Regions from separate parts of the Bradyrhizobium sp. AUGA SZCCT0160 genome, predicted to be linked through region 1. Evidence: riboswitches for the same ligand, from Rfam matches in the RefSeq annotation. Region 1 holds a riboswitch; the other holds the start of a gene.
What was found. A riboswitch is a leader RNA that binds a small molecule or an ion and turns the genes downstream of it on or off. The one in region 1 is predicted to bind S-adenosylmethionine.
Positions count from the first base shown of each region.

Region 1 (7,462 bases):
GCGCTTCCCGGACCCGGTTGCCGTTGTTGCCGGAGATCATGATCGGGTTGCCCTTGGCGTCGATGCCGGTGATGACTCCGACATGGCCGCCGCCGCGGCCCCTTGTCATCACGGCGATGGCGCCGACCTGCGGGCCGGAGACGCGCTGGCCGTAGCTGGCGAACGATTTCGCCATGTCCGAGCCGGTGCCGCGATAGCCGGAATGTTGCAGCACCATGTTCATGAAGCGGGCGCACCACAGGCTGCCGCGCCCGGTCGGATTGCCGCCAAGATACCGGCGCGCCTCAGCGACGACATTGGAAGAGCCGAAGCTCACCGGCGCCATCACGCCGCCGGGCGGCGTGAGGGTTGAGTTCTGATCCGTGAAAGTGACGTTGATATTGGCGTTGGCGTTGGCATCGGCAAAGCCGCCGGCCTGCATTTTCGCGACGCTGCGTTCCCAGCGCGACAGGCGCGCGATCTTCCGGTGATGGTGGCGGGCGTAATGCCGTGCATGGTGCCCGGCGTGGTAGCCGCGGACGTGGCGCCCTGCGCCATGGTGGGGCCGGGCGGAGGCCGGCGTGGCCATGACGGCGATGCAGACCGAACACAACGCCAGCGCAAGGACACGGAGCGACCGGCGGAACGCAAACAACTGAAGCATCTTTGATCCTCTGTAACGCACCACAATCCCGTAACGTTCGTAGACAAACGAACGCGGCGACCGGTTTGAATTTTTGGCTGTGGCGAGAGGAAGATTTCATGCGGCGGTGCGGAAACGATTCCGGGGTGATTCCGCGGTCATTTTATGGCCAAAAACAAACCGGGCTGCCGCATTGCGGCCCAGAGCATTAACTGCAATTTTCGGGGCCGGAGAACGCGCCAAAACCAAGAGGAACCTCAAATGCCCTATGCCGTCACCAGCGATAATGTCCGCCTGTATTTCGAAGAGGCGGGCTCCGGGACGCCGATCATCTTCCTGCATGAATTCGCGGCCGACCACACCAATTGGGAGCCGCAGATGCGCTACTTCTCGCGCGGCCACCGCTGCATCGCCTATTCCGCGCGGGGCTATACGCCTTCCGACGTGCCGCCGACATCGGACGTCTACACCTACGAGCATTTCTATACCGACGCGCTCGCCGTGCTCGATCATCTCGGGATCGCAAAGGCACATTTCATCGGCCTGTCGATGGGCGCCTATTCGTCGCTGCAGATCGGCCTCAACGCCCCGGAGCGCGCGCTGTCAATGACACTGGCCGGCGTTGGCTCCGGGTCGAGCCTGGAGAATCTCGAAGCCTTCCGCAAGCAATGCCTGGCCAATGCCGAGCAGTACGAAAAGATCGGCTCGGTGGAGGTCGCCAAGGTGACGCGCGAGGCGCCGAGCCGGATTCCGTTCCTGGTCAAGGACCCGCGCGGCCACGCCGATTTCTATGCCGCGCTGGCGCGCCATGACGCCAAAGGCTCGGCCAACACCATGCGCAATTTTCAGGGCGGCCGGCCCTCGATCTACACCCTCACGGAAGCGATCCGCAACGTGCCGACACCGGCGCTGATCATCTGCGGCGACGAGGACGACAATTGCATCGAGCCGAGCCTGTTCCTGAAGCAGCATTTGCCGGCGGCGGGGCTGACGTTCTTCCCGAAATCAGGCCACGTGCTCAACCTGGAAGAGCCCGCGCTGTTCAACGAAATGGTCGAGCGGTTTATCGCGCTGGTCGAGGCCGGGAGGTGGCCGGTGCGGGATGCGAGGTCGATGGTGCCTCAAACGTAAATGTCATTCCGGGGCGATGCGAAGCATCGAGCCCGGAATCTCGAGATCCCGGGTCCGGTCCTTCGGACCATCCCGGGATGACGCCTACGGCGTCATCTCCCCTTCTCCGCCCGGCTCAGCAAGAACACACCCTGCTCGCCGAACATGTTCCAGAACCACCACGGCAAATTCAGCCGCAGCGGGCGGCCGTAGAGATCCAGCGCCACCGCGCGCTCCATCTTGACGTTGATCTCGTCGCAAAGCTGCACGAAATCCTTGATGGTGCAGAAATGGATGTTCGGCGTGTCGTACCAGGTCGCGGGCAGGTTTTCGGTGCGCGGCATGTGGCCGCCGACCAATAATTGCAGCCGCATCCGCCAGAACCCGAAATTCGGGAACGAGACGATGGCGCGATGGCCGATCCGCAGCAGGTTTTCCAGCACCACTTTCGGTTGCCGGGTCGCCTGCAGCGTCTGCGACAGGATCACGTAGTCGAAGGCGTCGTCGGGATAATTGACGAGGTCGGTGTCGGCGTCGCCCTGCACCACCGCAAGGCCCTTGGCGACGCAGCGGTTGACGCCCTCGCGCGACAGCTCGATGCCGCGCCCGTCGATGCCGCGGCTTTCCAATAGCTGCAGCAGTTCGCCATCGCCGCAGCCGACGTCGAGCACTTTGGAGCCGCGCTGCACCATCTCGGCGACCAGCAAATGATCGCTGCGAAGGTTTTCGGTGCGATGCGGCTCCACGCCGGTGAAAGGTAACGTCTGTTGCTGCAGCGACATATCAACCACCCGCCGTTTTCAGGCCCCGCGCGGTGCCTGCGGATCGCAGGAAAGCGCGGGAAATGTCGAAGAATTCGGGCACGTCGAGCAGGAAGGCGTCATGGCCGCGGTCGGTTTCGATTTCGGCGAACGACACCCGCGCGCTCGACGCGTTGAGCGCATGCACCAGCGCGCGCGATTCCGCGGTCGGGAACAGCCAGTCCGACGTGAACGACACCACGCAGAAGCGGGTCTGGATGCCGCTGAACGCTTTGGCCAGCACGCCGCCATGGTCGGCGGCGATGTCGAAATAATCCATCGCGCGCGTCAGATAGAGATAGGAGTTGGCGTCGAAGCGCTCGACGAACGACGAGCCTTGATAGCGCAGATAGCTTTCGACCTGGAAATCCGCGTCGAACGAAAACGTCGGCAGCTCGCGGTCCTGCATCCGCCGCCCGAACTTGCGGTGCAGGGCGGCGTCGGAGAGATAGGTGATATGCGCGGCCATCCGCGCGACGCCGAGGCCGCGATGCGGATGCGTGCCATGTTCGAAATAGCGGCCGCCGCGCCAATCCGGATCGGCCATCACGGCCTGCCGGCCAAGCTCATGGAATGCGATGTTCTGCGCCGAGTGGCGCGTCGAACATGCGATCGCCAGTGTCGAGAACACGCGCGCCGGATATGCCGCGGTCCATTGCAGCGCCTGCATGCCGCCCATCGAGCCGCCGACCACGCAGAACAGCGTCTCGATGCCGAGACGATCGATCAGCATGGTCTGCGCGCGCACCATATCGGGAAGGGTGATGATCGGGAAATCGAGGCCCCACAATTTGCCTGACGCCGGGTTGGTCGAGGCCGGGCCGGTCGAGCCCATGCAGCCGCCGATCACGTTGCTGCAAATGATGAAGTAGAGGTTGGTGTCTAGCGGCTTGCCGGGGCCGACCATGGTGTCCCACCAGCCATGCTTGCCGGTGACGGGGTGCGCATTGTTGACATGCTGATCGCCGGTCAGCGCATGGCAAACCAGGATGGCGTTGGAGCGGTCCGCATTCAGCTCGCCATAGGTCTGGTAGGCGATCTGGAACGGCGCCAGGTCGACGCCGCAATCGAGCTTGAGCGGCTGGTCAGCGCCGAACTTCGCGACCTGCGAGGTCGGATGATCCGCCTCATGGGCCCGATCCTCATTGTGGATGGAGGGGCTTGGTATCGACTGAACGTTTGTCATCTCGGCCACCGACCTCGAAAGCTGAGGTCCTCCCGGACAGAAATCAGGCCATAAAAAAACCCGGCCTGAACAAAGGTTCGACCGGGATCACTTCTGTCCCCGGCCTGTTTAGCGAGTTGTTTAACGTGGCTGCAAGCCGGCCGGCTCAAATGACCACGGAATGGGCTAAAGCTAGTCCGAAGGGAGCTTTTCGTCAAGGCGGGCCGTGGTTAACCGGCCGGGCGCGCCATCATTGCCGATGTTTCTCTTTGCTTTCGGCGGCCGTCTTTCCTAATCAATGCCCTTGTATTTGCCGGTGATTTCGCCCCCCGGCGCTAAAGGCTAGAACATGTCCAAAGCACCCCCCGCCCCGCCTTCGCTCGCGGTGCTGCGCCAGGAGATCGACAGCATCGACGAGCAGGTTCACCGCCTGCTGATGGCGCGTGGCGACATCATCGATCGGCTGATCCAGGTGAAAGAGACCCAGGAGGTCGGCTCTGCGTTCCGCCCGGCGCGCGAGGCCGACATGATGCGGCGGCTGGTGGAGCGTCACCGCGGCATCCTCCCGATCGACACCATCGAGAGCATCTGGCGCGTCATCATCTCGACCTTCACCTACGTCCAGGCGCCGTTCTCGGTGCATGCGGACGTCTCGGTAGGCGAATCCGCGATGCGGGATTCGGCGCGGTTTCATTTCGGCTTCGTGGTGCCATACGTCGCGCATTTCAGCGCGCAGGCCGCGGTTGAAGCGGTGGCGAAATCGAAGGGCGACCTGGCGCTGGTCTCGGCGACGTCGAGCCGCACGCCGTGGTGGATCGAACTCGAGGCTGCCGGCGCGCCGAAGATCATCGCGCGGGTGCCGTTCCTCGAACGCGCCGACCATCCGGCGGCGTTGCCGGTGTTCGTCGTCTCGCGCGTCGCCGACAACGCCATGGTGACCGAAGTCGAGACCTGGAGCGTGCGCGTCTCCGGCTGGAACGCCGAGATTGCGCGCGCGCTGGCGCCGCTTGCCGACATCGTCGCCGTACCCGATACCGCCTTCGACGGCGCCGCGCTGCTGGTGTCGATATCAGGCATCGGACTTGAGAAGATCAAAACCGCCCTGATCGAGACCGGCGCGTCGGTGCGCTCCGCAGCCCTCGTCGGCAGCCACGCAACACGCTATACGGTGCCCCCGAACGGGGCGGCCAAATCCTAAAATAGACGCCCTACGATCCGGAGCCAGAAGATGTCCCGCCCCGTGCCGAACCCCGGCATTCTCGATATTGCGCCCTACACCCCCGGCAAGAGCCCGGTGGCCGAGCCCGGCCGCAAGGTGTTCAAGCTCTCCGCCAACGAGACTCCGTTCGGCCCGTCGCCGAAGGCGATGGCGGTCTACAGGGAAGCGGCCGGTCATCTGGAGGATTATCCGGAAGGCACGTCGCGCGTGCTACGCGAGGCGATCGGCCGCGTCTTCGGGCTCGATCCGAACCGCATCATCTGCGGCGCCGGTTCGGACGAAATCCTCAATTTGCTGGCGCACACCTATCTCAAGCAGGGCGACGAGGCGATCTCGACCAGCCACGGCTTCCTGGTGTACCCGATCGCGACCATGGCGAACGGCGCCAAAAATGTCGTCGCGCCCGAGACCAATTTCACCGCCGATGTCGATGCGATCCTGAAGCTGGTAACGCCGCGCACCAAAATGGTTTGGCTCGCCAATCCGAACAACCCGACCGGAACCTACATTCCGTTCGACGAGGTCAAGCGGCTGCGCGCCGGACTGCCTGATCACGTGCTGCTGGTGCTCGACGCCGCCTATGCCGATTACGTGTCGCGCAACGATTACGAGCTCGGCATTGAGCTGGTGGCGACCACCGAAAACACCGTGGTGACGCATACCTTCTCCAAGATTCACGGGCTGGCGTCGTTGCGGATCGGCTGGATGTTCGGCCCGGCCAACATCGTCGACGCCGTCAACCGGATTCGCGGGCCCTTCAACGTCTCGACGCCGGCGATGCTGGCGGCGGTGGCGGCGATCGAGGACACCGCGCATGTCCAGATGTCGAAGACATTCACGGAGCACTGGCGCAACTGGCTGACAGAAGAAATTTCCAAGCTCGGGCTGAAGGTGACGCCGAGCGTGGCGAATTTTGTGCTGATCCATTTTCCGCAGGAAAAGGGCAAGACCTCGGCGGATGCCGATGCGTATCTGACCAGACGCGGGCTGGTGCTGCGGGCGCTGAACAATTACGGCCTGCCGCATGCGCTGCGCATGACCATCGGCACCGAAGAGGCCAACCGCCTCGTCGTCGATGGCCTCAAAGACTTTATGGCGGGCAAGTGAGCATCAAGTGAGTACTGAACCTCTGTTCAAACGCGTCGCGCTGATCGGCTTCGGCCTGATCGGCGGTTCGATCGCCCGCGCGGCGCGCGCGCAAGGGCTCGCCGGCGAGATCGTCACCTCGGCGCGTTCGGCCAAGACCCGCGCGCGGGTGGAAGAATTGCGCGTGGTCGATCGCGTGCTGGAGACCAACGCAGAAGCGGTCAAAGGCGCCGACCTCGTGATCCTCTGCATCCCCGTCGGCGCCTGCGGACCGGTCGCCGAGGAGATCGCGCCGTTCCTCGAGCCGGGCGCCATCGTCTCCGACGTCGGCTCGGTCAAGGGCGCCATCGCGCGCGACATGGGCCCGCATATCCCGCCGGGCGTCCACTTCGTTCCCGCCCATCCCGTCGCCGGCACCGAGCACTCCGGTCCCGATTCCGGCTTCGCCGAACTCTTTATCAACCGCTGGTGCATTCTCACGCCGCCGGAAGGCACGGATGCGGCGGCGGTGGAAAAGCTGCGCGAGTTCTGGGCCGGCCTCGGCGCCAAGGTCGAGATCATGACGCCGGATCATCACGACCTCGTGCTCGCGATCACCAGCCATCTGCCGCATCTGATCGCCTACACCATCGTCGGCACCGCCGACGAACTGGCGCAGGTGACGTCGTCGGAAGTGATCAAGTTCTCCGCCGGCGGTTTTCGCGATTTCACCCGCATCGCGGCCTCGGACCCGACGATGTGGCGCGACGTGTTCCTTGCCAACAAGGAAGCGGTGCTGGAAATGCTTGGCACCTTCAACGAGGACCTCTCGAAACTCACGCGGGCGATCCGCCGCAACGACGGCGAGGCGCTGTTCGAGCATTTTACCCGCACCCGCGCCATCCGCCGCGGCATCGTCGAGATCGGCCAGGATTCAGCGGCGCCCGACTTCGGCCGCCCGCACGCGAATTTAACGAAGAAGCCGGAGTAGACCGGCTCACGACGGAGTGAAGCATGATCATCGACCATTCGAAGCTGCTTGCCCTTACCAACCGAATTGTCACGGCAGGCGGCAGTTCGCCGACGGAAGCGGCCATCGTGGCCGAGCATCTGGTCGAGGCCAATCTGCGCGGCCATGACAGCCATGGCGTCGGCATGCTGGTCGCCTATGTGCGCGACCTCGACGCCGGCACGCTCAGGATCAACCAGGCGCCCGAGATCGTCTCCGACACCGGCACCATCTCGGTATGGGATGCCCGCGCCGGCTACGGCCAGGTGGTCGCGCGCCAGGCGGTGGAATGGGCGATCGAGGCGGCCAGGAAACATGGCGTCGCCGTCAACGGCTTGCGCAACGCGCACCATATCGGCCGCGTCGGCACCTATGGCGAGATCGCCGCCCGCGCCGGCATGGTGGCGCTGCATTTTGTGAATGTCGCTTCGGGTTCACCCGGCGTCGCGCCGTTCCGCGGCCGCGAAGGAAG
Region 1 is NZ_JAFCMD010000034.1:44,187-51,648, reverse strand. Features, by position in the region: gene JQ558_RS34535 (TIGR02594 family protein) at 1-643, opposite strand, end outside; gene JQ558_RS34530 (alpha/beta fold hydrolase) at 884-1,753, shown strand; gene metW (methionine biosynthesis protein MetW) at 1,846-2,514, opposite strand; gene JQ558_RS34520 (homoserine O-acetyltransferase) at 2,516-3,718, opposite strand; SAM riboswitch at 3,806-3,885, opposite strand; gene JQ558_RS34515 (chorismate mutase) at 4,047-4,895, shown strand; gene hisC (histidinol-phosphate transaminase) at 4,926-6,023, shown strand; gene JQ558_RS34505 (prephenate/arogenate dehydrogenase family protein) at 6,031-6,972, shown strand; gene JQ558_RS34500 (malate/lactate/ureidoglycolate dehydrogenase) at 6,996-7,462, shown strand, end outside.

Region 2 (7,462 bases), on a different contig from region 1:
CGTGGCGCATGTGTTCCTGTTCACGATCTTCCTGGCGGAGATTTCCTACGTCGCAACCAATTTCAACAACCCGCTGTATTCGGAAGAAATGGGGATCATGGATTTCCTCAAGCAGCCGGATGTCACGATCATCCAGGCCTTGCTGCTGAGATTCCGCCCCGTCAACATGGATGTGCTGCCGCTCTATATCGTGCTGATGCTGTTCCTGCCGATCATCCTGTGGCTGATGAAGTGGCGGCCCGACGTCTCGCTGGGGCTGTCGGTGGCGCTCTACGCGGCGACCTGGCAGTTCGATCTGTACCTGTCGGCCTATCCGAACGGCACCTGGTTCTTCAATCCGTTCGCGTGGCAATTGCTGTTTACGTTCGGCGCCTGGTGCGCGCTCGGCGGCGCGGTGCGGATGTCGGCGATACTCTCCTCGCCGATCACAATGTGGATCTGCTTTGCCTATCTGCTGGCCGCCTTCTTCGTTACGCTGACCTGGCATCTTCCGCAGTTGAATTTTTTGATGCCGAAGCACCTCGAACAGTGGATGTACCCGATCAGCAAGACCGATCTGGATGTGCTGCGCTTCGCGCACTTCCTGGCACTGGCGGCGATCACGGTGCGCTTCCTGCGCAAGGACTGGCCGGGGTTGAAATCGCCCTGGCTGCGACCATTGATCCTGTGCGGGCAGCATTCGCTTGAGATATTCTGCCTCGGCGTCTTCCTCGCCTTTGCGGGGCATTTCGTGCTGGCCGAAATCTCCGGTGGAGCGGGCATGCACTTCCTGATCAGCGTCGTCGGAATCCTCATCATGTCCGGCATGGCGTGGGTCATTTCGTGGTACAAGAATTCCGCCGACAAGAATGCCAAGAAAAAAGGCGCTGTTGGCAACGCCGATATGGCGGGAGGGGGCTGATGAAGTCCAACCCGGTGATGATCCTGGGGCTGACCTTGATTGCCGGCTTGCTGGCCGCAGCCCCCGTGCGCGCCGAGGATGCCCCCGCCAATTGCGAGGTTCCGGCCTATCTGCTGACGTCCGAGAGTAAGCTGCCCAAGGTCGAGACGGCCATTGCCGGCGACCGCCGGCTGGAAATTCTGGTGGTGGGCAGCCGGTCGTCGAGCATCCCGTCGTCCGAAGCCAGCGCCTATCCCGGCCGGCTGCAGGCGGTGTTGAAGGAAGCGCTGCCGAAGGTCGCCGTGAACGTATCCGTAGAACTACAGGTCAAGAAGACGGCCGAAGAGGTCGCTGGCGGACTTGTTAAGCTGGCCGAGCTAAAGAAGCCTACTTTGGTTATCTGGCAGACCGGCACCTACGATGCTATCCGATCGATCGATCCCGATGATTTCCGCGCCGGTGTCGAAGAGGGCGTTGCTGCGTTGCAGAAGGCGGGTACCGACGTGATCCTGATGAACCTGCAATACAGCCCGCGCACTGAAACGATGATTTCCGCGCCGCCCTATCTGGATAATATGCGCGTGGTGGCGCAGCAGCACGACATTCCCTTGTTCGACCGCTTCGCCATGATGCGGCACTGGAGCGACGCCGGAGATTTCGACCTGTCCACCACGTCGCATGGCCCCGACCTGGCCAAGCGGGTGCATGATTGCCTCGGCCGCGCGCTGTCGAAATTCGTGATCGACGCGGCGCATGTGAACCCGGCCCAGCAGAATTGAGGAACTAGCGTAAATGAGTCGTTACTGCCCTTTTTTCCCGTCTGCATCGCTGGCAGCGCTCGCCATCGCAGCGACGGTGCTGCTGATGCCGGCGTCCGTTTTGCAGGCGCGAGCGCAGGCGCAGGCGACCCAGACCGCCCAGCAGGCGACGTTATCCGACACGGCCAAATCTGAAGCCGCCAAACCGCCGGCGGCGCCGACCACGGGTGCGGGCAGCGTGGCGGCCACCGAGCCGTCCAGCCCGGCGGCTCAGAGGAGCGTCACCGGCAAGGCGATCGACAAGGCCAAGGAGGTCGCGAAATCCGCCGCCGACATTTTCAGCCGCGTTCCCTGCCTGCCGCCGAAGGGTGGCGCCAAAAAGATGGGATCGCTGCCGCGTGTCGCGGGCAAGCTCGCCGCGGGCGAGCCGGTGGTGATCATCGCGTTCGGATCGTCGTCGACCGCGGGTTTTGGCGCGACCTCGCCGGAATTCAACTATCCCAACCGCCTCGCGGCGCAACTGCACCGGCAATACCCGACCGCCGACATCACCGTGATCAACCGCGGCCAGGGCGGCGAGGACGCGCCTGAGATGATGAAGCGGCTGCAGACCTCGGTCATCGACATGCATCCGGACCTGGTGATCTGGCAGGTCGGCACCAACGCCGTGCTGCGCAATCTCGATCCGGCCGAAACCATCAAGCTCGTGGAAGACGGTGTCGCGCGCATTCAGGCGGCTGGCGCCGATCTCGTGCTGATCGATCTGCAATACTCGCCGCGGGTCAACGAACGCGCGGAGAGCGCGGGCAAGATGATCAATTTGCTGGGCAAGGTCGCCGAACTGCGCAAGGTCGGCATCTTCCCGCGCTTCGAGGTGATGCGCGACTGGCACGAGAAGCAGGCGATCCCGATGGACAATTTCGTCATCGCCGACGGCCTGCACATGAGCGACTGGGGCTACGCCTGCTTCGCGCAACTGCTCGGCGACGACATCATCCGCTCGGTCGGCCAGATCAAGCTCGGCGTCAACGTGCCGTCCGACGTGCGGACCTATCGGCCGATGTGATTACGGCTGTTGCCGTTACACACCGCCGTCGTCCCGGCCTTGAGCCGGGACCCATACGCCGCGGCCGTGCTGATTAAACACGGTGGTCGACCACTTCCTTGACTCACAACGTCCTGTGGTTATGGGTCCCGGCTCAAGGCCGGGACGACGATGGTGTTGGTGGCAATCAGCTCACGCCTTCTCCAGCGCCTGCGCGAAATCCTCGATCAGATCATCCGCATGCTCGAGCCCGGCGGAGAAGCGGATGAAGCCTTCGCTGATGCCGAGCTCGGCGCGCGCCTCCGGCGTCAGCCGCTGGTGCGTCGTGGTCGGCGGATGGGTGACGAGGCTCTTGGCGTCGCCGAGATTGTTCGAGATCCGCGAGACCTGCAGCGCGTTGAGGCAGCGGAACGCGGCCTGCTTGCCACCCTTGACCTCGAAGCCGACCAGGGTCGAGCCGGCGCGCATCTGCCGCTTCACCAGTTCGGCCTGCGGATGATCTGATCGCCCGGGATAGATCAGCCGCGAGATCTTCGGATGCTTTGCCAGCGCATCGGCCACCTTGCCGGCGGTCTCGGTCTGCGCTCGCACCCGTACCGCCAGCGTCTCCAGTCCCTTCAGCAGGACCCAGGCGTTGAACGGCGACATCGACGGGCCGGTATGGCGCATGAAGTTATGGAGGTGCTCGGCGACGAACGCTTCCGAGGCCAGGATGATGCCGCCGAGGCAGCGGCCCTGACCGTCGATATGCTTGGTGGCGGAGTAGACAACGACGTCGGCGCCAAGCGAAAGCGGGCTCTGCCAGATCGGCGTGGCGAACACATTGTCCACGATCAATCGTGCGCCGCCACTGTGCGCGATCTCGGCAATCGCGGGGATGTCGAGCACGTCGAGCGTCGGATTGGTCGGGCTCTCCAGGAAGAAGGACTTGGTGTTCGGGCGCAACGCGCGCTGCCACTGGTCGAGATCGAGACCGTCGACCAGCGTCGTCTCGATCCCGTAGCGCGGCAAGAGATCCTGCACCACGTAAAGGCAGGAGCCGAACAGAGCTTTCGAAGCGACCACGTGGTCGCCGGCCCGGAGCGGTGCGAGGATCGCGGTCGCCACCGCGGCCATGCCGGTCGCGGTCGAGCGCGCGGCTTCCGCGCCCTCGAGCTGGATCATGCGGCGCTCGAACATCTCGATCGTCGGATTGGAATAGCGCGAATAGATGAAGCCGGGCTCCTCGCCCTTGAAGCGGGCCTCGCACTGCTCCGCGCTGTCGTAGACGTAGCCCTGGGTGAGGAACAGCGCCTCGGACGTCTCGCCGAACTGCGAGCGTAGCGTGCCGCCATGGACCAGGCGGGTTTCGGGACGATAGCGGGTGGTAGACTTAGCCTCAGGCATGTGACCTCCGTCGTGACCACCATTGAAAATGGTCACAAAAAACCGGCCTGGAAAAATTTCCACAGGCCGGGATCACACGTGTCCCCGGCCTGTTTAGCGACTTATTTAACGTGGCTGCAAGCCGGCCGGCTCAAATCACCACGGGATAAGTCATGCTGATATTCCCTCGCGCCCTTTTCGTCAAGCCGGCCATCGGATAACCCCTAAATGCCCATATTTATGAGGTTTGGATGACATTCGGGTCATCCTTCCCGGGCTCCCTTGAGGACCGCCGTGCCTTTCACGCTGCCGCCCGACGCCAACGGAATTCTGCCCGACCGCATGATCGCGGCGATGGCGGATGCGGGCCTGATCCTGCCGGCCTATCCCTTTGTCGAGAGCCAGATCCAGCCCGCGAGCCTCGATCTGCGGCTCGGCGATATCGCCTACCGGGTGCGCGCGAGCTTCCTGCCGGGGCCGGGTGCGACGGTGGCCGAGCGTATCGACGAACTGAAACTGCACGAGATCGACCTCACTGACGGGGCGGTGCTGGAAACCAATTGCGTCTACATCGTGCCGCTGCTGGAGAGCCTCGCGCTGCCGCCGGAGATCGTCGCCGCCGCCAACCCCAAAAGCTCGACCGGGCGGCTCGACGTCTTCACCCGCGTGATCGCTGACGGTACCCGCCGCTTCGACATGATCGGCGCCGGCTACCACGGGCCGCTCTATGCCGAGATCAGCCCGAAGACGTTTCCGGTGCTGCTGCGCGAGGGATCGCGGCTTAGCCAAGTGCGCTTCCGCACCGGCGACGCCATCCTCAATGCGGACGAGCTCGACGCGCTGCATGAGGCCGAGCGGCTGGTCGATATCGACGACGCCGATCTCGCCAATGGCGTGGCGCTGAGCGTCGATCTAAGCGGCGCGAATTCCGGCGGCTTTGTCGGCTACCGCGCCAAGCGCCACACCGGCGTGGTCGATGTCGACCGCCGCGGCGGCTATGCGGTCGATGAATTCTGGGAGCCGATCGCGGCGCGCCCGGACGGCAGCCTGATCCTCGATCCCGGCGAGTTCTATATCCTCGCCTCCAAGGAGGCGGTGCAGATCCCGCCGGATTACGCCGCCGAGATGGTGCCGTTCGATCCTCTGGTCGGCGAATTCCGCGTCCATTATGCCGGCTTCTTCGATCCCGGCTTCGGCTATGCCGGCGCCGGCGGGCAGGGCTCGCGCGCGGTGCTCGAAGTGCGCTCACGCGAAGTGCCGTTCATCCTCGAGCACGGCCAGATCGTCGGCCGCCTGGTCTATGAAAAAATGCTGGCGCGGCCCCATGCCATGTACGGCCAGCGCATCGGCTCGAACTATCAGGCCCAGGGCCTGAAACTGAGCAAGCATTTCAGGGTGTGATTCTCACCTCGTCATTGCGAGGAGCGCAGCGACGAAGCAATCCACGTTCCCGAGCAAAGATGGATTGCTTCGCTTCGCTCGCAATGACGGTGGTTGGTGCCTACCTCGCCGCCGACGTCATCGCAGGCGTCACACGCCATACCGTGTTGCCGACGTCGTCGGCCACCAATAGCGCGCCCTGCTTGTCTAACCGCACGCCGACCGGACGTCCGCGGGCTTCACCGTCATCACTGACAAAGCCGGTCAGCACGTCCTGCGGCTTGCCGGAAGGCTTGCCGCCCTCGAACGACACGAAGATCACCCTGTAGCCGGCGCGCGGCTTGCGATTCCACGAGCCGTGCTGGCCGATGAACGCGCCACCCGCCATCGCTTGCGGAAACAGATTGCCGGTGTTGAACTCGAGCCCGAGCGAAGCGGTATGCGCGCCGAGTGCGTAGTCCGGTGCCATTGCTTTGGCGACCATATCGGGACGCCGCGGCTCGACGCGCGTATCGACGCGATCACCGAAATAGCTGTAGGGCCAGCCATAGAACGCGCCGTCCTTTACCGAGGTCATGTAGTCAGGCACCAGATCGTTGCCGAGTTCATCGCGCTCGTTGACGACCACCCAAAGTTCGCCGGTGTGCGGATTCCAAGCAGGTGCGTTCGGATTGCGCAGGCCTGAGGCAAACACCCGCCATGTGCCACTGGCGCGATCGACCTCCAATACGGCGGCGCGATCCTTCTCGGCCTCGATGCCGTTCTCGCCGATGTTGCTGTTGGAGCCGACGGTCGCATAAAGCTTCGATCCGTCGCGGCTGGCGGCGAGGTCCTTGGTCCAGTGATGATTGAGCGTGCCCGCGGGCAGGTCGGTGAGCTTCTCACCCGCTGCGGTGATTCTGGTGACGCCGGTCTGATAGGGAAATTTCATGATCGCGTCGGTATTGGCGACATAGAACTCCTCGCCGACCAGCACCATGCCGAACGGCGAGTTCAGCCCGCTGAGGAAGATGCTGCGGGTTTCGGCGACGCCATCGCCATCTGAGTCGCGCAACAGCGTGATGCGGTTCGCGCTCGGCACGCCGGCGCCGGCCCGGCTCTGCGCCCACTTGAAGAAGAAGCCTTTGATGCCCCCGCCGTCCGGTTTCGGTGGGGCGTTGGACTCGGCCACCAGCACGTCGCCATTTGGCAGCACGTAGACCGTGCGCGGATGCTCGAGCCCGCTGGCGAACGCATTCACCGCCATGCCGTTGCCGGCGGTCGGCTTGCTGCCTTCGGGCCAGCCCTTGGCAGTGGCGATGTTGACGGTCGGTATCCACGAGGTCTGCGGCGCCGGCAACTGGGGCGAGGGACCATAGGTCTGTTCGGCGGAGCCTGATGGGGCCTGTTCGTTACAGGCGGCGAGAGGAAGCGCCAGCGCTCCCAGACATAGCGCCAGCCGAAGGTGGCTATGCATGACGGCTCCTTGCATATCGATGTACAATGCGGTGCATATCGCTCCACCAATGCGGAAAGCCGGCCATTGTTCGCGGCGCCTGCCATGAAATTCGCGTGAATTGAACCGCAACCCTGCGTGCGGAAAGAAAAGGGAACCGGGATGGCGATGACCGAGGCGAAGGATGACCCCGCGCAGCAAGCGCAATGGGCGAAGTGGCGCAGCATCGCTGATCTCTATCACGCGTATTTCACCGGCCTCGTTCTCACCGTGGTCTCGCGCCGCGGCACGGCGGATGCCGCCGAATTCGTGTTCCGGGTGTTTCGCCGCCAGCAGCAGGAGCGCTTCCTGCCGGGGCTGGAAAAACTCGGGCTCAGCCATCTGCCGCCGGCGGTCGCGGCTGCGCAGTATCACTATCTCTCGAACTGGATCGGCGGCGTCCATGTCGAATACATGTACGAGACCGATCGCAAGGCCTGGATCCGTTATCCGCCGCCGCGCTGGATCTGGCGGGGCACCGCGATTTGCGGCGTGCCCGGCGAAGTGTCGCGCGCGATGCTGCGGGGCTGGCACGGCAATAACGGCGTGGCGCTCGGCAA
Region 2 is NZ_JAFCMD010000028.1:1,288-8,749, forward strand. Features, by position in the region: gene JQ558_RS32405 (OpgC domain-containing protein) at 1-901, shown strand, start outside; gene JQ558_RS32410 (SGNH/GDSL hydrolase family protein) at 901-1,659, shown strand; gene JQ558_RS32415 (SGNH/GDSL hydrolase family protein) at 1,673-2,704, shown strand; gene JQ558_RS32420 (O-succinylhomoserine sulfhydrylase) at 2,876-4,069, opposite strand; SAM riboswitch at 4,142-4,221, opposite strand; gene JQ558_RS32425 (2'-deoxycytidine 5'-triphosphate deaminase) at 4,343-5,449, shown strand; gene JQ558_RS32430 (sorbosone dehydrogenase family protein) at 5,550-6,884, opposite strand; gene JQ558_RS32435 (hypothetical protein) at 7,032-7,462, shown strand, end outside.
Region 2: linked by a shared signal. The riboswitch ahead of JQ558_RS32420 (O-succinylhomoserine sulfhydrylase) and the one ahead of JQ558_RS34520 (homoserine O-acetyltransferase) in region 1 are both predicted to bind S-adenosylmethionine.